Regions from separate parts of the Citrobacter farmeri genome, predicted to be linked through region 1. Evidence: predicted binding sites of a transcription regulator. Region 1 holds the regulator's gene; the other holds the start of a gene.

Region 1 (11,160 bases):
TTCCCGGTGACGGCGGTGATTTCTGCCGCCAGCAGGCACATGATGATCCCATCTTTATCGGTCGACCACGGCGTACCGTCAAAACGCAGGAAGGATGCCCCCGCGCTCTCTTCGCCGCCAAAACCGAAGCTGCCGTCAAACAGACCATCAACAAACCATTTAAAGCCCACCGGAACTTCAACCAGTTTGCGCCCCAGATCGTTGACCACGCGGTCGATCATCGCCGAAGAGACCAGCGTTTTACCGACAGCCACGTCTTTGCCCCACTGCGGACGATGCTGGAACAGATAGTTGATTGCCACCGCCAGATAGTGGTTCGGATTCATCAGTCCCGCCGGGGTAACGATACCGTGACGGTCATAATCCGGATCGTTGGCAAATGCCAGGTCGAACTTATCGCGCAGTGCCAGTAAACCAGCCATAGCACATTCAGAGGAGCAGTCCATACGGATGGCGCCATCTTTATCGAGATGCATAAAGCGGAAAGTTTGATCAACCTGATCGTTTACGATGGTCAGATTCAGTTTGTAATGTTCCGCGATACGCTTCCAGTATTCGATACCGGAACCGCCCAGCGGATCCACGCCCAACGTCAGACCGGCTCTCTGAATGGCTGCCATATCGACGATATCCGCCAGCCCTTCAACAAACGGCTGCACCAGGTCCTGCTCTTTAACATGACCAAACGCCAGCGCCGCATCCAGAGAAATACGCTTCACGCCTTTAAGGTCATCAGCCAGCAGCGCGTTCGCGCGATCTTCCACCACTTTCGTGACGTTGGTATCTGCCGGACCACCGTTAGGCGGGTTGTATTTAATACCACCATCTTCCGGCGGATTGTGGGACGGAGTAATGACGATACCGTCAGCCAGCGGGCCGCCTTTTTTGTTATGGACCAGAATGGCATTCGATACTGCTGGCGTTGGGGTAAAACCGTTGTTCTCCTGAACAATCACGTCAACCCCATTCGCTGCGAGCACTTCCAGCACGGAAATAAACGCTGGTTCAGACAGGGCGTGAGTATCTTTTCCCACATAGCACGGACCCGTAATGCCATTTTTTGCACGCTCTTCCGCGATAGCCTGCGCTATCGCCAGAATATGGGGCTCGTTAAAGCTATGACGGCCTGCACTGCCACGGTGTCCGGAGGTGCCGAACTTCACCGCGTGTTCCGCATTTCCTTTTGCGGGCTTCAGTACATAGTATTGTGACGTCAGTTGCGCGACGTTAATCAAATCACTCTGTTGCGCAGGTTTACCTGCGCGGTCGTGGATTGCCATTGCCTGGTCCTTTTCTGCATGGATTAAATTGTTCCGCAAACCTTTTCAATCAATTCCGCCGGGAATTGCATTGACTGCATGATGTGCTCAATCATGTTGCATTTACGGCCGGTGTTGGTGTTGGTGATCACCCAATACGGCGTGCCGGGCACGTGTTTTGGTTTGGTTTGGTTACCGTTTTTCAGCAGCGTCTGTTCATCAGCCGCAAAATAGACACGCGTACGCCCATGCAACGATTCCGTTGCCTCAGCAAACGCATGTTGATCCAGTGTATAGAGTGTAGTCAGCACCAGCATAAAGCGGTTAACGGCTTTCTTCTGTTCTGCATATTCATCGGACAGAAGCAGTTCACGCATAGCGCGCACTTTATCTTTGACAAGATTGACGGGTTTCGCCTCGACAACGACCGGTTGCGCGGCGCGAACCTCTTTTGTCACTGGCGTGACGGGCTGTGATGTGGCGGAAAACTTCAACATACGCCGTAAAATCTCGGATGCGCTCTCGCCGATATGCTTCGTGTGGCTGGCAATATAGCTATAGAGTTCATCATCAACTTCAATCGTTTTCATCTTAATCCAGTGCGGTGTCTTATCTGATCTGAAATACAAATCGTTGGGAGTATAGGAGCAAATCCCAACGGCGAATAGCGTCAAACCTGGCTGAACAAAAAACTCGGAGAAAACCGAAGAGGTTGCAGCCCGGTGGCAGAATGGTCAACATAATACCCTAACCCGACAGAGCGAAAAAAAGAACTTTGCCATGAAATTGAATATCCGAGCGCAATCCGCACAAAACCTGCACAATAATTCTCCCATCGTACTGGTTCACGGTTTATTTGGCAGTCTGGACAACCTGGGCGTGCTTGCACGCGACCTGGTGAACGACCATGACATCATCCAGGTCGATATGCGAAACCACGGTCTCTCTCCTCGCGATCCGGTGATGAACTACCCGGCGATGGCGCAGGATCTGTTAGATACGCTGGATATGCAACACATCGAAAAAGCCATCTTTATTGGTCATTCGATGGGCGGTAAAGCGGTGATGGCGCTCAGCGCGCTGGCTCCGGATCGCATCGAACGTTTAGTGGCAATAGACATCGCGCCGGTGGATTACCACGTTCGCCGCCACGACGAGATTTTCGCTGCTATCAACGCGGTGACGGCAGCAGAAGCAAACACCCGTCAGCAGGCAGCAGCGGTCATGCGCGAACATCTTAATGAAGAAGGCGTGATTCAATTTTTGCTGAAATCGTATGTTGACGGCGAGTGGCGTTTCAACGTACCGGTACTATGGGAACAATACCCGCACATCGTCGGATGGGAGACGATTCCGGCCTGGGATCATCCGGCACTGTTTATCCCCGGCGGCAACTCCCCTTATGTCACTGAAGCATATCGCGCCGATTTGCTGGCCCAGTTCCCACAGGCGCGTGCGCATGTGATTGCCGGGGCCGGTCATTGGGTGCATGCCGAAAAGCCGGAGGCGGTGCTGCGCGCCATCCGTCGTTATCTGAATGAAACGGCTAACTGATTAAAAACTCGGCGTCCGTGCGCGATTACTCGTACGAACGTTGGCGCGCCTCATTCGCTGATGTATGATGGCGCGCTATCCATCCGGGCAGAGGCCTGGCTGATTGTTTCCCCGAAGTCACCAAAATCATGGCCAAAGAACAAACGGACCGTACGACACTAGATCTGTTCGCGCACGAGCGTCGCCCGGGACGACCGAAAACCAATCCGCTTTCGCGCGATGAACAACTGCGCATTAACAAGCGTAACCAGCTAAAACGCGACAAAGTTCGTGGTCTTAAGCGTGTCGAGCTCAAACTCAACGCGGAAGCCGTTGACGCGCTAAATGAGCTGGCGGAATCCCGGGAGATAAGCCGCAGCGAACTGATTGAAGAGATACTGATGGCCCAACTGGCGGCGCTACGCGGTCAGAATCTCGCCTGAAATCATCCCATCCCCCACTTTCGTGTAGCATGGAGTGCACTCGTATGCGTTTGCTATTTCCGCATACCTGACTGTTCTGCTATGATTGCCGTTATCTGTGGGCAATTCGCCACCACCATTTCAATAAGTTTCAAGAGGTTACTTTACTCATGGCAATCACTGGCATCTTTTTCGGCAGCGACACCGGGAATACCGAAAATATCGCAAAAATGATTCAAAAACAGCTTGGTAAAGACGTTGCCGATGTACATGACATTGCAAAAAGCAGCAAGGAAGATCTCGAAGGCTATGACATTCTGCTGCTCGGTATCCCAACCTGGTACTACGGTGAAGCGCAGTGCGACTGGGACGACTTCTTCCCAACCCTCGAAGACATTGATTTTAACGGCAAACTGGTTGCCCTGTTTGGCTGTGGCGATCAGGAAGATTATGCCGAATACTTCTGCGACGCGTTAGGCACGATCCGCGATATCATTGAGCCGCGCGGCGCAACCATCGTGGGTCACTGGCCGACCGCAGGCTATCATTTTGAAGCGTCCAAAGGTCTGGCTGATGACGACCATTTTGTCGGTCTGGCGATTGACGAAGACCGTCAGCCGGAACTGACCGCTGAGCGCGTGGAAAAATGGGTGAAGCAGATTTCTGAAGAACTGCACCTGGACGAGATCATCAACGCCTGATGTACGGCGGCGCAGACAACGTTTGCGCCGCATCAATAGACAGAACCAATCAAAATAATTGCTACAAATTTGTAACTTTCTTGCCCATCCCTGTACAATGTGCGGGAGTTTTTAGGTGGCGCTCTCATTTCCAGGCAATACCGACTATTTATTAACATTTGCCAGAGGCTTGCAGTTTTCATTTAGACACGGCAGTCCTATAATGAAACGCATTATCTCGAGTGCAATTTCTGTCACTTCTTGTATGAAGTGAATCGTTTAGCAACAGGACAGATTCCGCATGACTGACAACAATACCGCATTAAAGAAGGCTGGCCTGAAAGTAACGCTTCCTCGTTTAAAGATTCTGGAAGTTCTTCAGGGACCGGAAAACCATCACGTCAGTGCGGAAGATTTATATAAACGACTGATCGACATGGGTGAAGAAATTGGTCTGGCGACCGTGTATCGCGTGCTGAACCAGTTTGATGACGCCGGGATCGTTACCCGCCACAATTTTGAAGGTGGTAAATCCGTTTTCGAGCTGACGCAGCAGCATCATCACGATCACCTTATTTGCCTCGATTGCGGCAAAGTGATCGAATTCAGTGATGATTCTATTGAAGCCCGCCAGCGTGAAATCGCGGCGAAGCATGGCATTCGTCTGACGAATCACAGCCTTTATCTGTACGGCCACTGCGCTGAAGGCGATTGTCGTGAAGATGAACACGCGCACGACGCGAAATAATGTGTATTATTCTGAAAAGCCAACCATCCGGTTGGCTTTTTTTATGCGTGTCATTCCCCATTCTGTGCTTTGCTTCTGACAGCATGTTGCTTTAATGTAAAATCTCACCCTGCCCTGTCCGGAGAATTGAAATGGAACTTCGCCAGCTACGTTACTTTGTCCGTATAGTGGAAACCGGCAGTATGGGCAGCGCGGCGCTCGATCTCGACATCGGCGTCTCAGCACTCAGCCAGCAGATGACGCGACTGGAAAACGAACTCGCGATTCGTCTGTTGCAGCGAACCTCGCGTGGCGTAACGCCAACCAACGCCGGTCTGGCTTTTTATTCACAGGCACAGCTGGCGCTACGTCACGCTGATGATGCGATTCTGGCGGCGCGAGATGCGCGTCTGTCCGGTCATGTCAGCGTCGGTATGGCCCCCAGCACCGCCTCCATCCTCGGAATGCCGTTTATTCATGCCATGCGGGAACATTACGCCGACGTACGCTTGCATGTGGTGGAAAGCCTCTCCGGCAACCTGGAGCGGATGATCAACACCCGTCAGATTGATCTGGCCGTCGTTTTTCAGAAAGAGAAGATCCTGCGCTGGAGCGCCAGGCCGGTTCTCGAAGAGCGGCTTTTTCTGATTGGCACGCACGAGCTGCTGGCAGATATTCCGGATGACACCATAACCCCTGCCCAACTGGCGAATATTCCGCTGATCATGCCAAGTCAGGGTCACGGACTGCGCGGCCGACTGGAGGCCATCTGTCAGGAACACGGACTAAAGGTGGATATCGCCACGGAAATTGATGGCCTGGCGTTACTGATGCGTGCCGTTCGCAGCGGACTCGGTGCCACGCTGCAACCCGGCGCTGCCATTTCGCACCTTGAGAGAGCAGCGCTAAGAGTGATCGGTGTCCACAATCCTGTACTCAGCCGCCCCAATTTTCTGGTCAGCCTGTCTGACGATGAACTCACCCCCGCCGGGCTCGCCGCCCGCGTGATGCTCACAAAAGTCATGCGTGAACTTGTAGAAACCGGCAGTTGGCCGGGGGCAACCCTTTACGCTCACTAAACAGGTCTTTAGCTTTTCCTCATAGCGCCCACACAACCCGTGCGTATACATTTCAATTACAAATTTAACAAATAGTTAAATGGTAATGGAGTATACGATGGTGGATGTACTGGTGATTGGCGGCGGTAATGCCGCGTTATGTGCCGCCTTAACCGCCCGCGAGGCAGGAGCCTCCGTGTTGCTGTTAGAGGCTGCGCCACGGGAATGGCGCGGCGGCAATTCTCAACATACGCGCAATTTACGTTGTATGCACGATGCGCCACAGGATGTATTGGTAGAGAGTTATCCCGAAGAGGAGTTCTGGCAGGATCTCTGGCGCGTCACGGAAGGCAATACCGATGAAGCGCTGGCGCGTCTGGTGATCCGTACCTCATCGCAGTGTCGTGACTGGATGCGCCAACACGGTGTTAATTTTCAGCCTCCGCTCTCTGGCGCGCTGCACGTGGCGCGTACTAATGCCTTCTTCATGGGCGGCGGGAAAGCCCTCGTGAACGCCTATTACCGCAGCGCAGAAAAGCTGGGGGTGCAGATTCGCTACAACACGCCGGTACAGGCGCTTGAATTGCATAATGGCGAATTCGTCGCCGCCCTGGCAGGTAACGAGCGCATTGAGGCCAGAGCCTGTGTCCTTGCCGCCGGCGGGTTTGAATCCAACCGGGAATGGCTGCGCGAGGCCTGGGGGGAAAACGCGCGTGGCGAATGGCCCGCCGATAACTTCCTCATTCGCGGCACCCGCTTTAATCAGGGTGTGTTGCTCAAATTTATGATCGACGCCGGGGCTGACATCATCGGCGATCCGTCCCAGTCCCACTGTGTTGCCATTGATGCCCGAGCCCCGCTGTATGACGGCGGCATTTGTACCCGCGTGGATTGCGTATCCCTGGGTGTGGTGGTCAACCGGGACGCAGAACGCTTTTACGACGAAGGCGAAGATTTCTGGCCGAAACGCTACGCCATCTGGGGGCGTCTGGTTGCCCATCAGCCCGGCCAGATTGGCTTCTCCATTATCGACAGCAAAGCGATCGGCCACTTTATGCCGCCGGTTTTCCCGGGGGCGCAAGCGAACACGCTGGGTGAACTGGCCCGCCAACTGGGGCTGGATCCCGAACGCTTTACCGATACCGTGGAGCAGTACAACCAGGCCTGTCAGCCGGGCCAGTTTGATCACACAACGTTGGATAACTGCGCAACGCAGGGCCTGACGCCACCAAAAACCCACTGGGCGCGACCTCTCGATACCCCACCCTACTACGGTTATGCCCTGCGTCCAGGGATCACCTTTACCTATCTGGGGCTGAAAGTGAATGAACATGCTGCGGTCCACTTCGCTGGCGCCCCCAGCCGTAACCTGTTCGTTGCCGGTGAAATGATGGCAGGCAACGTGCTGGGCAAGGGCTATACCGCCGGTGTCGGCATGTCCATCGGCACCACGTTTGGTCGGATCGCAGGTAAAGAAGCTGCCCTGGCAGCACGCAAGGAGGCACGTCATGAAGCAGCTTGAAAAATTGATTATCGAGGCCAAAATTCTCACCGGGCCGGAGGCTGAAGTCGAGCGGGTGATGCAGGTTTGTAACGCCTGTCGCTATTGCGAAGGGTTTTGCGCCGTATTTCCGGCAATGACTCAACGGCTGGAATTTGGCAAAGCCGACATCAACTATCTTGCCAACCTGTGCCATAACTGCGGTGCCTGCCTGCACGCCTGTCAGTACGCCCCGCCCCATGAGTTTGCGATCAATGTGCCGAAAGCGATGGCGGAAGTGCGTCTGGAAACTTATCAACATTACGCGCAACCGGCGGTCTTCGGGGCGCTGTATCGCCGGGCAGGCGTCACCGTGACGCTGGCACTAGTCTTTGGTCTGATCCTCTTTTTACTCCTCGCGATGGGGCTAAAGGGATCGCTGCTCCACCCGCCGCTGGCCGGTGATTTCTACCAAATATTCCCGCACAACCTGCTGGCATGGATGTTTGGCTCCGTTTTCGTGCTGGCGATCGGTTTACTGATGGCTGGCGTAATCCGCTTCTGGCGTGAGATATCCCCCGTTGGGCCACGTCCGGTGGAAATTGCCGAAGCTTCGCACAATGCGCTGACGCTGAAATACCTCGACGGTGGACATGGCAAGGGCTGCAACGAAACTGACGATGCCTTTACGCTGATGCGCCGTCGTTTCCATCATTTCACCTTTTACGGCTTTATGCTCTGTTTCGCCGCGACCGTAGTGGCGACCGGTTACCACTACATTGCCGGATGGGAAGCCCCTTACCCGTTCTTCAGCGTGCCGGTTATGCTTGGCACGCTCGGTGGAGTCGGCTTAGTCATCGGCCCGGCGGGCCTGCTGTGGTTAAACCTTAAGCGCTCACCACTGCATGGTGACGCGCGACAGAAACCAATGGATCGCGGATTTATTTTACTGCTGCTACTGACCAGCCTGACCGGCCTGGGTCTGCTGGCGGGGAGAGACACCTCATGGATGGGGATCCTGCTTGCCATCCATCTTGGCGTGGTCATGGCACTTTTTTTGACCATTCCGTACGGAAAATTTGCCCACGGATTTTACCGCTGCGCATCTTTACTCAAATGGGCAATTGAGAAGCGACGTGGAAAACAGGCGGGGGTCGCAGGCGACTGACCCGCAAACTCTTACCTCTATAAATATTATGATAAGACAGTGGAGCAACCTCAATGACTCAACAACCATCGCGCGCCGGCACGTTCGGCGCAATACTGCGTGTGACCAGCGGTAATTTTCTCGAACAGTTTGATTTTTTTCTGTTTGGTTTTTATGCCACTTATATCGCAAAGACGTTTTTTCCCGCCGAAAGTGAGTTCGCCAGCCTCATGCTTACCTTTGCCGTTTTTGGCTCCGGCTTTTTAATGCGCCCCATCGGGGCGGTAATACTGGGGGCATATATCGACAGGATCGGTCGGCGTAAAGGGCTGATGGTTACTCTGGCAATTATGGGCTGCGGCACGCTGTTGATAGCCCTCGTTCCGGGTTATCAGACCATCGGCCTGCTGGCCCCCGCGCTGGTGCTGCTGGGGCGCTTGCTACAGGGATTCTCTGCCGGCGTCGAACTGGGCGGCGTCTCTGTTTATCTTTCTGAAATCGCAACGCCTGGCAATAAAGGCTTTTACACCAGTTGGCAATCGGCCAGTCAACAGGTCGCGATCGTTGTCGCCGCGCTGATTGGCTACGGCCTGAATGTCACGCTGGGGCACGATGAGATCTCTGAATGGGGTTGGCGAATCCCGTTCTTTATTGGCTGCATGATTATTCCGCTGATTTTTGTTCTTCGACGTTCACTACAGGAAACTGAAGCCTTTTTACAACGTAAGCACCGCCCCGACACCCGGGAGATTTTTACCACGATTGTTAAAAACTGGCGCATCATCACCGCAGGTACCCTGCTGGTGGCGATGACAACCACGACCTTTTATTTTATTACCGTCTATACCCCCACTTACGGGAGAGCCGTTTTGAACCTCAGCGCGCGTGACAGCCTGATAGTCACCATGCTGGTGGGGATTTCTAACTTCATCTGGCTGCCGATTGGCGGTGCCATCTCTGACCGGATTGGGCGTCGCCCGGTGCTGATGGGCATCACTTTGCTGGCACTGGTCACCACCTGGCCGGTAATGAACTGGCTTACCGCCGCCCCTGATTTCACCCGTATGACGCTGGTACTGCTCTGGTTCTCGTTCTTCTTTGGTATGTACAACGGCGCGATGGTTGCCGCACTGACCGAAGTCATGCCGGTTTATGTACGAACCGTGGGGTTTTCACTGGCCTTTAGTCTCGCCACGGCGATTTTCGGCGGCCTGACGCCCGCCATTTCCACAGCGCTGGTCCAGTTGACGGGCGATAAGAGTTCACCGGGTTGGTGGCTTATGTGCGCAGCGCTGTGCGGATTCGCCGCGACGGCAATGTTATTTGTCCGTCTCAGTCGCGGTTATCAGACAGCAGAGAATAAGCTCTGAAACGCAGACGGGCGGAGATATCTCTCCGCCCGTTTTATACTATCTCTGACGCTTACTTCGCCGTGTTGTTGCTGCGAATTTCCTGCCAGATCTTATCGCAATCGGCTTTCACGGCCTGATCGTTACCAGTGCGCGTCGCCTGAATACACTGCTGGTAATCCAGCACACGAACACTTTCCTGATTCGCAAACTGCTGATGCTGTTTCTCTTTTTTCAGCACGTTCAGCACGCTCTGACAGGCTTCGATTTTCTCTGGCGATCCCTGTGCCGTGTTGATACAGGCGCTGTACGCTTCTTTCAACCGGCTGTCTTCTTTCGGAGCCATTGACGGTGCGCAGGCAACCAGTCCCGAGGCCATCACGGCGATGAGTATCAGTTTTTTCATAGCAGGGTCCTCAACGAGGCGGCAGGTGCTGGGCCTGCCGCTGTTGGCATTAGAAGATGGTGAACGGTGCAATCACAATGAACTTCACGTCGCGCTCATCCTGGAAGATGTTGCCATAACCGCCACCCCAGCTCGGGATGTTGGAATGGTTGTCATATTCGGTGAAGTGCAGTTTAAACATGGTGCCTTTCGCACGACCGTCCTGCAGCGTATAGACCGCATCCAGGCTGTAAGATGACTCTTCGATAGTACGGTTTTTGTCGTAGTATGCATCCGGGCTGCTCTGCCAGGTAGACGGTTTCGCGTCCCAGGCATACACATAAGAAGCCCCGACGGCCCAGCCCGGCAGGTTCCAGTTTTTCAGGTCATACATCGCACCGAAGAAGACCGCTTTTTCGCCGTTGGCGTTGAAGTCTGAACGGTTATCCCACCAGATATCCAGACGACCGTTGGATGACGCATAGGTCGGAGTCATACGTTGCAGGAAGAACCCTTGCTGCCCTTCGGCCTTAACCCAGGTCCCTTCCAGACGCAGGTCAACCACTTCTGCCACTTTGTAGCCGAAGGTCAACGCCTGCAGCCAGGCCGTACCGTCATAAATGTCGCTGGCGCTGCGGTCATCGACTTTGTCACGCGCCCCGTAGAACTGATAGCTGGTGGAGAACGGATTGCCACCTAAATCGAACTTGTAGCTGGCTTTGGCGAAGTACTGATCGACATAGCCTTCGGACTGACCAAATGCGGCTTCCAGCACCAGGTCATTTTTGAAATCATATTTTGCGCCGACAGAGTGGAGATAATCGACTTTGGTCTTTTTATCGCCCTGGTAGAATTTATCGACTTCAGTGTGCCACGGCGCTTTATATTCGTTGGCCCACATATAGGAGAAACTCAGCGCGCCCGCGTCGCCATAGTCAAAGTTAGCGCCCGCTTCGGCACCCTGATAGGTACCCGGCATAAAGCTCCAGTGCGGCGCTAACAGCGTCTGACCGGTAGGTTGAATATAACCGGCGCGGGCCCAGGCGGGACCAAATTTGAATTTCGCGGCGGCCTTATACAGACTGATTCCGCTCTTATCACCGGAGTAGTCTTCGTCATA
Region 2 (11,160 bases), 1.1 Mb from region 1:
GAAGTATTTATCAGCTAAAGCTACGCGTTTTACTTCGCGTGCTTTCATTGATTGCTTAGCCATTCAGTAACCCTACCTTACTTGCGGAACGGGAAGTCAAAGGCAGCCAGCAGAGCACGGCCTTCTTCGTCAGATTTCGCAGTAGTGGTAATGGTAATATCCAAACCACGAACGCGGTCGACTTTATCGTAGTCGATTTCTGGGAAGATGATCTGCTCACGGACACCCATGCTGTAGTTACCACGACCATCGAATGACTTAGCGGACAAGCCACGGAAGTCACGGATACGCGGTACAGCAATAGTGATCAGGCGCTCAAAGAACTCCCACATGCGTTCGCCACGCAGAGTTACTTTACAGCCGATCGGATAGCCCTGACGGATTTTGAAGCCTGCAACAGATTTGCGTGCTTTGGTGATCAGCGGTTTTTGACCGGAGATTGCTGTCAGGTCAGCTGCTGCGTTATCCAGCAGTTTCTTGTCAGCGATCGCTTCACCAACACCCATGTTCAGGGTGATCTTCTCGACCCGAGGGACTTGCATGACAGAATTGTAGTTAAACTCAGTCATGAGTTTATTAACTACTTCGTCTTTGTAGTAATCATGCAGTTTCGCCATCGTACTACTCCAAATTACTTGATAGTTTCGCTGTTAGACTTGAAGAAACGGACTTTTTTGCCGTCTTCGAATCTAAAGCCTACACGGTCAGCCTTACCGGTTGCCGCATTGAAGAGTGCAATGTTAGAGATCTGAATAGCTGCTTCTTTCTCTACAATGCCGCCTGGTTGGTTCAGAGCCGGAACCGGCTTCTGGTGTTTCTTAACCAGGTTGATACCTTCAACGATGACCTTGCCGGAAGACAGGACATTCTTAACTTTACCGCGTTTACCTTTATCTTTACCGGTTAACACGATAACTTCGTCATCACGACGGATTTTCGCTGCCATGATTCGCTCCTTAGAGTACTTCTGGTGCCAGAGAGATAATTTTCATGAACTTCTCGTTACGAAGCTCACGAGTTACCGGCCCAAAAATACGCGTACCGATAGGCTGCTCGCTGTTATTGTTTAAAATAACGCATGCATTACCATCGAAGCGAATGACAGAACCGTCCGGGCGACGAACACCCTTCTTGGTGCGCACCACTACCGCCTTCAGCACATCACCTTTTTTGACCTTACCACGCGGAATTGCTTCTTTGATGGTGATCTTGATGATGTCGCCTACGCCTGCGTAGCGACGGTGCGAGCCACCCAGAACCTTGATACACATTACGCGACGTGCACCGGAGTTGTCGGCGACGTTCAGCATAGTCTGTTCTTGGATCATTTTAGTGCTCCGCTAATGTCAACTACTACTGAGACCCGAAATCAGGTCGTTAAAAAAGCCCCATATCGAGGGCGCGGCATTATAACACCGCTCTCAGGATATGGGTAGAAAAAATAAACGGCCCATCGCTGAGCCGTTTATTCGTTGAGAACGCGTACTGTATTACAGAACCGCTTTCTCTACAACGCGAACCAGCGTCCAGGACTTAGTCTTGGACAGCGGACGGCATTCACGGATTTCAACCTTGTCACCGATACCGCATTCGTTGTTCTCGTCATGTACGTGCAGTTTGGTCGTACGCTTAATGAATTTACCGTAGATCGGGTGTTTCACAAAACGTTCGATAGCAACAACAATGGATTTCTCCATTTTGTCGCTAACAACGCGACCTTGCAGAGTACGGATTTTATCGGTCATTACGCACCCGCCTTCTCAGTCAGTAAAGTCTTAACGCGTGCGACATCACGACGCACTTGCTTCAACAGGTGAGACTGTTGCAGCTGGCCACTTGCAGCCTGCATACGCAGGTTGAACTGCTCACGCAGCAGATTCAGCAGCTCGGTGTTCAGCTCTTCAACACTCTTCTCACGCAGCTCTTTTGCTTTCATTACATCACCGTCTTAGTTACAAAGGTGGTTTTAATCGGCAGTTTCGCTGCTGCCAGCTTGAATGCTTCACGGGCCAGCTCTTCCGGTACGCCGTCCATTTCATACAGGACTTTACCCGGCTGAATCAAGGCAACCCAATACTCCACGTTACCTTTACCTTTACCCATACGCACTGCCAGCGGCTTTTCAGTGATCGGTTTGTCCGGGAATACACGGATCCAGATCTTACCTTGACGCTTAACTGCACGGGTCATAGCACGACGTGCTGCTTCGATCTGACGGGCAGTCAGACGACCACGGCCAACAGCTTTCAGACCGAAGCTGCCGAAGCTAACATCCGCGCCAGCAGCCAGACCGCGGTTACGGCCTTTGTGCATTTTACGGAATTTTGTACGCTTTGGTTGTAACATCAGCGACGCTCCTTATTTACGGCCTTTACGCTGCTGCTTTTTAGGTTGAGCAGCCGGTTTTTCCGGTTGTTCAACAGCAGCCATACCACCCAGGATCTCGCCTTTGAAGATCCATACCTTAACGCCGATTACACCGTAAGTGGTGTGCGCTTCAGAGGTGTTGTAGTCAATGTCAGCACGCAGAGTGTGCAGCGGTACGCGACCTTCGCGGTACCATTCGGTACGTGCGATTTCCGCGCCGCCCAGACGGCCGCTAACTTCAACTTTAATCCCTTTAGCGCCCAGACGCATGGCGTTCTGTACAGCACGCTTCATCGCACGACGGAACATAACACGACGTTCCAGCTGTGAAGTGATGCTGTCAGCAACCAGTTTTGCGTCCAGTTCAGGCTTACGAACTTCGGCGATATTGATCTGTGCAGGAACGCCAGCGATATCCGCCACGACCTTACGCAGTTTTTCTACGTCTTCACCTTTCTTACCGATAACGATACCCGGGCGAGCAGTGTGAATAGTCACACGGATGCTCTTAGCCGGACGCTCGATAACGATACGAGATACGGACGCTTTAGCCAGTTCCTTAGTCAGGTACTGACGTACTTTAAAATCGCTGTCCAGGTTGTCAGCGAATTCTTTGGTGTTCGCAAACCAGGTAGAGTTCCATGGTTTTACAATACCCAGGCGAATACCATTAGGATGTACTTTCTGACCCATTGCTAGTCTCCAGAGTCTCAGCGATCGGACACAACCACAGTGATGTGGCTGGTGCGCTTCAGGATGCGATCTGCACGACCTTTTGCACGCGGCATAATGCGCTTCATGCTCGGGCCTTCGTCTACGAAAATTTTCGTAACTTTCAGATCGTCAATGTCAGCGCCATCGTTGTGTTCAGCGTTAGCAATGGCAGATTCCAGTACCTTCTTGACCAGTACAGCCGCTTTCTTATTGGTGTAGGTCAGAATATCCAGAGCCTGCGACACTTTCTTACCGCGAATCAGGTCAGCAACAAGGCGAACCTTCTGAGCAGAAGAACGAGCATGGCGATGTTTAGCGATAGTTTCCATCTCTTCCTCCTACCTTATTTCTTCTTCGCTTTTTTATCAGCAGCGTGGCCGCGATAAGTACGAGTCGGTGCGAATTCACCCAGTTTGTGACCGACCATTTCATCGGTTACGAATACTGGAACGTGCTGACGACCATTATGGACAGCGATGGTCAAACCGATCATGTTAGGAAAGATCGTTGAACGACGGGACCAAGTGCGCAGGGGCTTCTTGTCTCCGCTTTCCACCGCTTTCTCTACCTTCTTCAGCAAGTGCAGGTCAATAAAAGGACCTTTCTTGAGAGAACGTGGCATGGCTTATCCTCTAAAATTATTTGCTACGGCGACGTACGATGAATTTATCAGTACGCTTGTTGCTGCGGGTCTTTTTACCTTTGGTTTGAACGCCCCACGGAGTTACCGGGTGCTTACCAAAGTTACGACCTTCACCACCACCATGTGGGTGATCGACTGGGTTCATCGCGGTACCGCGAACGGTCGGACGAACACCACGCCAGCGTGCAGCACCTGCTTTACCCAGAACGCGCAGCATATGCTCAGCATTGCCAACTTCGCCCAGAGTTGCACGGCAGTCTGCTTCGACTTTACGCATTTCACCAGAACGCAGACGCAGGGTGACATAAGCACCATCACGCGCAACGATCTGAACGTAAGTACCAGCGGAACGTGCCAGCTGACCGCCTTTACCTGGTTTCATTTCTACGTTATGAACGGTAGAACCAACCGGGATATTGCGCATCGGCAGGGTGTTGCCTGGTTTGATTGCAGCATCAACGCCAGATTGGATCTGGTCGCCAGCTTTCAGGCCTTTAGGGGCCAGGATGTAACGGCGCTCACCGTCTTTGTACAGAACCAGCGCGATGTTCGCGGAACGGTTCGGATCGTACTCAAGACGTTCAACAACTGCCGGAATACCATCTTTGTTGCGTTTGAAATCAACAATACGGTACGCCTGCTTGTGGCCACCACCGATATGACGAGTGGTGATACGGCCATTGTTGTTACGACCACCGGATTTGCTGTTTTTTTCCAGCAACGGAGCAAAAGGTTTGCCCTTGTGCAGCTCAGGGTTAACCACTTTAACGACGTGGCGACGACCCGGAGATGTCGGTTTACATTTAACAACTGCCATTGTATTACTCCTCCGACTTACTCAGCGCCGCCAACGAAGTCCAGATTCTGGCCTTCTTTCAGGGTGACGTAAGCTTTTTTCCAGTCGCTACGACGACCGATACGCTGTCCGTGACGTTTAACTTTCCCTTTAACAACCAGGGTGTTAACGACTTCGACTTCGACTTCAAACAGTTTCTGCACAGCAGCTTTGATCTCTGCTTTGGTCGCGTCTTTAGCAACTTTGAGAACGATGGTGTTAGTTTTTTCCATCGCAGTAGACGCTTTTTCAGAAACGTGCGGTGCACGCAGCACCTTCAGCAGACGTTCTTCACGAATCATGCCAGCATCTCCTCAACTTGCTTAACAGCATCAGCAGTCATTACGACTTTGTCGAAGGCGATCAGGCTAACCGGGTCGATACCAGTTGCATCGCGTACGTCAACCTTATGCAGGTTGCGCGCAGCCAGGAACAGGTTTTCGTCCAGCTCACCGGTGATGATCAGCACATCTTCCAGAGCCATGTCTTTCAGTTTCTGTGCCAGCAGCTTAGTTTTCGGCGCTTCAACAGAGAACTTCTCGACAACGATCAGACGATCCTGACGTACCAGTTCGGACAGAATGCTTTTCAGCGCGCCGCGGTACATCTTCTTGTTAACTTTTTGACTGTGGTCCTGCGGGCGAGCAGCGAAGGTCACGCCACCGGAACGCCAGATCGGGCTCTTGATAGAACCTGAACGCGCACGGCCGGTACCTTTCTGGCGCCACGGCTTTTTGCCGGAACCAGTTACTTCAGCACGAGTCTTCTGAGCACGAGTACCCTGACGAGCACCAGCTGCATAAGCAACAACAACCTGGTGAACCAGCGCTTCGTTGAAATCACGACCGAAGGTAGTTTCGGAAACAGTCAGCGCGCTCTGCGCGTCTTTCAATACTAATTCCATTGCTATCCCCTTACGCCTTCACAGCTGGTTTAACGATCAGGTCGCTGCCGGTTGCACCCGGGACAGCACCTTTAACCAGCAGCAGGTTGCGCTCAGCGTCAACACGTACTACGTCCAGGCTCTGAACGGTTACACGTTCGTTACCCAGCTGACCTGCCATCTTCTTGCCTTTGAACACTTTGCCCGGAGTCTGGTTCTGACCGATAGAACCCGGAACACGGTGAGACAAGGAGTTACCGTGGGTCGCGTCCTGGGTACGGAAGTTCCAGCGCTTAACGGTACCAGCGAAACCTTTACCTTTAGAGGTGCCGGTTACGTCAACTTTTTTAACTTCAGCAAACAGTTCTACGCTAATGCTCTGACCAACGGTGAATTCTTCACCTTCAGCCAGACGGAACTCCCACAGGCCGCGGCCAGCTTCAACGCCAGCTTTAGCGAAATGGCCAGCTTCCGGCTTAGTTACACGGTTAGCTTTTTTAGCACCAGTGGTAACCTGAACAGCACGATAGCCATCGTTAGCCAGGTCTTTAACCTGAGTAACACGGTTTGCTTCAACTTCGATTACGGTTACTGGGATAGATACGCCATCTTCAGTGAAGATGCGGGTCATACCCACTTTTTTACCGACTAAACCAATCATTGTATCAACCTCTCAATCGCTCGATGACCTGATTAACCCAGGCTGATCTGCACGTCTACACCGGCAGCCAGGTCCAGACGCATCAGAGCATCAACGGTTTTCTCGGTTGGCTCAACGATGTCAACCAGACGCTTGTGAGTGCGGATTTCGTACTGATCGCGCGCGTCTTTGTTAACGTGCGGAGAGATCAGAACAGTGAAGCGCTCTTTGCGGGTCGGCAGCGGGATCGGACCGCGAACCTGCGCACCAGTGCGCTTGGCAGTCTCGACGATTTCCGCGGTTGATTGATCGATCAGACGATGATCAAACGCTTTAAGGCGGATACGGATTCTTTGGTTCTGCATGAGACCAGAGCTCCAATTATTTTATAAACGAAAATGATTACTCCTCAGACCCATTACGATTGATGGGAGAGTGTAACCGTTCTTACGTAGCCCCCCGATTGGGAGCATTGTTAGATAGCCAAATCGGCTATCCGAGGTTCAAATCGAACCTGCCGTCGATTAAGACAAGCCCGCGCATTATACGCAAATATCAGACTGAAGCAAGTGTCGCGTAGATATTAATCACTTCGTCCGGAATGCGAACAGGGTTCCAGGATTTAATGCAGCGAATGAAACGCGGCAATTGCGCAGGAAAGTCGCTCGCAAGACTCATAACGGCAGCTTGCTCCATTTTCAGCCTTCTTTAAAGTGGCGACATGATTAATGGAGGATAGATGATGGCCATCGCCCTGCCCTTTCTGCTGCTGTACACCACATTGTCTTTGTTTCTTAGCTTCTGCGATGTGCGTCGCGGACAACTTCCGGACCGGTTTACCTGTCCGTTGCTGTGGGGCGGATTCCTCTTTCACTTGTGTATCATCCCGACGCAACTTGCAGATGCCGTATGGGGTGCCATCGCTGGGTATGCCAGTTTTGCCTTTATCTACTGGAGCTATTGGCTTGTCCGCAGAAGAGAAGGGCTCGGCTATGGTGATGTGAAATTCCTTGCTGCGCTGGGAGCCTGGCATGGGTGGATGTCTTTACCCTTTTTAGTTTGTTGGGCTGCACTACTGGCGTGTTCTGGTATCGCGGCATTGGGGATTGTTTATGGAAAGTCGGCATTAAAAAACCCGCTGCCTTTTGGGCCATTTCTGGCGGCTGCGGGTTTCATCACCGGATGTTACCGTTTCACTTCTGAAGCGATTAACTGGTCACTTTAATTTGCGACTGCAGGTAATTCTGCAGGCCTATTTTCGAAATGAGATCCAGTTCTGTCTCCAGCCAGTCGATATGGCCTTCTTCATCCGCGAGGATTTCGATCATCATATCCCGACTGACATAATCATGGACGGTGTCAGCATAGGCGATCGCTTCACGTAAGTTTTTCGCCCCTTCAAGTTCTAATCGGAGATCGGACTGCAGCATCTCTTCAACGTCTTCGCCAATCCCCAACTTACCGAGATCCTGTAGGTTCGGAATCCCTTCCAGGAACAAAATACGCTCAATATATTTATCAGCGTGTTTCATTTCATCGATGGATTCATGGTATTCGACGTCATTGAGGCGCGTCAGCCCCCAATTTTTGAACATACGTGCATGGAGAAAATACTGGTTGATCGCGACAAGCTCATTTCCCAATAGTTTATTGAGATAATTTATGATTTTAACATCACCTTTCATTTTATAGTCCCTCCGCTTCCACTCTCCAGAGCATAGATGGGGCTACAGGGATGTCAAAAAAAAGAGTGTGACTCAGGCGATCTCTTTAAATTCTGGCATTTGCATTAACTCATCCTGCATCACTTCGCGTGCTGCCCGAACGCATTTACCGCATTGATTTCCCACAGGAATAAACTTGCGTAACTGTTGAAAGGATTGAGGATGAAACTGACGTACTGCCTGGCGAATTTTTTTATCACTCACACCATTACACAAACAAACGTACATGATCGCTCCCGTTCAATTTCTGCGCAAAGTGTAAATGAGAATAGTTATGATTACAATAGCACAATTCTCTCTACGTAACGGGAACCGGGTAAAAATTGCGAATAAATGTGACAGCCGAATCACAGGTAGCAAAAAGGGCGCCGAAGCGCCCTTTTTAAGTGCAAAACTAATGAGTAATAATTAGCTCATTACTTTAGCAACAACGCCCGCACCAACAGTACGGCCGCCTTCACGGATTGCGAAACGCAGACCGTCGTCCATCGCGATCGGGTGGATCAGGGTAACAACCATTTTGATGTTGTCGCCCGGCATAACCATCTCAACACCTTCCGGCAGTTCGATGGTGCCAGTCACGTCAGTTGTACGGAAGTAGAACTGCGGACGGTAGCCTTTGAAGAACGGAGTATGACGGCCGCCTTCGTCTTTGGACAGAATGTACACTTCAGATTCGAACTTGGTGTGCGGCTTGATGGAACCCGGCTTAGCCAGTACCTGACCACGTTCGATTTCTTCACGTTTGATACCACGCAGCAGAACACCTACGTTCTCACCAGCACGGCCTTCGTCCAGCAGTTTGCGGAACATTTCAACGCCAGTACAGGTAGACTTGGCAGTCTCTTTGATACCAACGATTTCAACTTCTTCGCCCACTTTGATGATACCGCGCTCTACACGACCGGTAACAACGGTACCACGACCAGAGATGGAGAATACGTCTTCGATCGGCAGCAGGAACGGCTTGTCAATCGCACGCTCTGGTTCCGGGATGTAAGAATCCAGGAAGCCTGCCAGTTCGATGATTTTCGCTTCCCACTCTGCTTCGCCTTCCAGCGCTTTCAGAGCAGAACCACGAACGATCGGCGTGTCGTCGCCCGGGAAATCGTACTGAGACAGCAGTTCACGAACTTCCATCTCTACCAGTTCCAGCAGCTCTTCGTCATCAACCATGTCGCATTTGTTCAGGAACACGATGATGTACGGAACGCCTACCTGACGACCCAGCAGGATGTGCTCACGAGTCTGCGGCATCGGGCCGTCAGTCGCAGCAACAACCAGGATCGCGCCGTCCATCTGCGCAGCACCGGTGATCATGTTTTTAACATAGTCGGCGTGGCCCGGGCAGTCTACGTGCGCGTAGTGGCGAGTCGGGGTGTCATATTCAACGTGAGAAGTGTTGATGGTGATACCACGAGCTTTTTCTTCCGGCGCGTTATCGATCTGATCGAATGCGCGAGCAGCACCGCCGTAGGTTTTAGCCAGTACGGTAGTGATGGCAGCAGTCAGGGTAGTTTTACCGTGGTCAACGTGGCCGATGGTGCCGACGTTAACGTGCGGTTTTGTACGTTCAAATTTTTCTTTAGACACGGCTATATTCCTTACTATAGCGCTCTCCCCTTATGGAGAGAGCACGGGACTTAGGTTTTAATCCTGTGGATTATTTACCACGGGCTTCGATTACGGCCTGAGCAACGTTGTTCGGTGCATCATCATACTTCAGGAATTCCATAGTATACGATGCGCGACCTTTGGTCAGAGAACGCAGCTGAGTTGCATATCCGAACATTTCAGACAGCGGAACTTCAGCGTGGATCTTAACGCCAGTGACTTCGGATTCCTGACCGCGCAGCATACCGCGACGACGGCTCAAGTCACCGATAACATCACCGGTATTTTCTTCCGGCGTTTCTACCTCAACCTTCATGATTGGCTCAAGCAGAACTGGTTTAGCTTTCTTAAAGCCTTCTTTAAAGGCAATAGACGCAGCCAGTTTAAACGCCAGTTCAGAGGAGTCAACGTCATGGTAAGAACCGAAGTGCAGACGAACACCCATATCAACAACCGGGTAACCTGCCAGCGGACCGGCTTTCAGCTGCTCCTGGATACCTTTATCAACGGCCGGGATGTATTCGCCAGGGATTACACCACCTTTAATGTCGTTGATGAACTCGTAGCCTTTCGGGTTAGAACCCGGCTCCAGCGGGTACATGTCGATAACAACATGACCATACTGACCGCGACCACCAGACTGTTTGGCGTGTTTACCTTCGATATCGGTAACTTTCGCACGAATCGCTTCGCGGTAAGCAACCTGAGGTTTACCCACATTCGCTTCAACGTTGAATTCACGCTTCATACGGTCAACGATGATATCGAGGTGCAGTTCACCCATACCGGCGATAATGGTCTGGTTAGATTCTTCGTCAGTCCATACGCGGAATGACGGGTCTTCTTTAGCCAGACGGCCCAGAGCCAGACCCATTTTTTCCTGGTCAGCTTTGGTTTTCGGTTCTACGGCGATAGAGATTACCGGCTCAGGGAACTCCATACGCTCCAGAATGATCGGCGCATCCGGGTCACACAATGTGTCACCAGTGGTTACGTCTTTCAGACCGATTGCAGCAGCGATGTCGCCCGCGCGAACTTCTTTGATCTCTTCACGCTTGTTAGCGTGCATCTGAACGATACGACCGAAACGCTCACGTGCAGCTTTCACGGAGTTCAGTACAGTATCACCAGAATTAACCACACCGGAATACACACGGAAGAAGGTCAGGTTACCTACGAACGGGTCGGTAGCGATTTTGAATGCCAGTGCAGAGAAAGGCTCTTCGTCGCTAGCGTGACGCTCAGCAGGTGTATCCTTACCGTCGTCCAGGATACCGTTGATCGCAGGTACGTCAACCGGGGATGGCAGGTAATCAATTACCGCATCCAGCATCGCCTGAACACCTTTGTTCTTAAATGCAGAACCACAGGTTACCAGGATGATTTCGTTGTTCAGAACACGCTGACGCAGAGCTTTTTTGATCTCTTCTTCAGTCAGTTCTTCACCACCCAGGTATTTCTCCATCAGCTCTTCAGAAGCTTCCGCAGCGGACTCGATCAGGTTCTGGTGCCATTCTTCAGCCAGTTCCTGCATGTCAGCCGGGATATCTTCGTAAGTGAAGGTAACGCCTGCATCTGCTTCGTTCCAGTTGATGGCTTTCATTTTCACCAGGTCAACAACACCGGTGAACGCTTCTTCAGCGCCAATTGCCAGCTGCAGCGGAACAGGGTTCGCGCCCAGACGGGTTTTGATCTGACCAACAACTTTCAGGAAGTTCGCACCCATACGGTCCATTTTGT

What was found. Region 1 encodes Fur, which represses iron uptake genes when iron is present. Its sites were predicted from a motif close to ATAATAATGAGAACNACTATCAA; they were not measured.
Region 2: bfd (bacterioferritin-associated ferredoxin) is a predicted target of Fur. The motif match lies at 8,069-8,091, and genes of this name have one in related genera.

The regions. Positions count from the first base shown of each region.
Region 1 covers NZ_CP077291.1:3,228,580-3,239,739, forward strand. Annotated here, with positions in the region: gene pgm (phosphoglucomutase (alpha-D-glucose-1,6-bisphosphate-dependent)) at 1-1,280, opposite strand, end outside; gene seqA (replication initiation negative regulator SeqA) at 1,304-1,849, opposite strand; gene ybfF (esterase) at 2,040-2,813, shown strand; gene ybfE (LexA regulated protein) at 2,942-3,235, shown strand; gene fldA (flavodoxin FldA) at 3,385-3,915, shown strand; gene fur (ferric iron uptake transcriptional regulator) at 4,196-4,642, shown strand; gene tcuR (tricarballylate utilization LysR family transcriptional regulator TcuR) at 4,774-5,700, shown strand; gene tcuA (FAD-dependent tricarballylate dehydrogenase TcuA) at 5,798-7,201, shown strand; gene tcuB (tricarballylate utilization 4Fe-4S protein TcuB) at 7,188-8,327, shown strand; gene tcuC (tricarballylate/proton symporter TcuC) at 8,381-9,676, shown strand; gene I6L53_RS15275 (ChiQ/YbfN family lipoprotein) at 9,729-10,061, opposite strand; gene chiP (chitoporin ChiP) at 10,111-11,160, opposite strand, start outside.
Region 2 covers NZ_CP077291.1:4,376,764-4,387,923, forward strand. Annotated here, with positions in the region: gene rpsN (30S ribosomal protein S14) at 1-63, opposite strand, end outside; gene rplE (50S ribosomal protein L5) at 78-617, opposite strand; gene rplX (50S ribosomal protein L24) at 632-946, opposite strand; gene rplN (50S ribosomal protein L14) at 957-1,328, opposite strand; gene rpsQ (30S ribosomal protein S17) at 1,491-1,745, opposite strand; gene rpmC (50S ribosomal protein L29) at 1,745-1,936, opposite strand; gene rplP (50S ribosomal protein L16) at 1,936-2,346, opposite strand; gene rpsC (30S ribosomal protein S3) at 2,359-3,060, opposite strand; gene rplV (50S ribosomal protein L22) at 3,078-3,410, opposite strand; gene rpsS (30S ribosomal protein S19) at 3,425-3,703, opposite strand; gene rplB (50S ribosomal protein L2) at 3,720-4,541, opposite strand; gene rplW (50S ribosomal protein L23) at 4,559-4,861, opposite strand; gene rplD (50S ribosomal protein L4) at 4,858-5,463, opposite strand; gene rplC (50S ribosomal protein L3) at 5,474-6,103, opposite strand; gene rpsJ (30S ribosomal protein S10) at 6,136-6,447, opposite strand; gene I6L53_RS20745 (prepilin peptidase) at 6,825-7,307, shown strand; gene bfr (bacterioferritin) at 7,291-7,767, opposite strand; gene bfd (bacterioferritin-associated ferredoxin) at 7,840-8,034, opposite strand; gene tuf (elongation factor Tu) at 8,215-9,399, opposite strand; gene fusA (elongation factor G) at 9,470-11,160, opposite strand, start outside.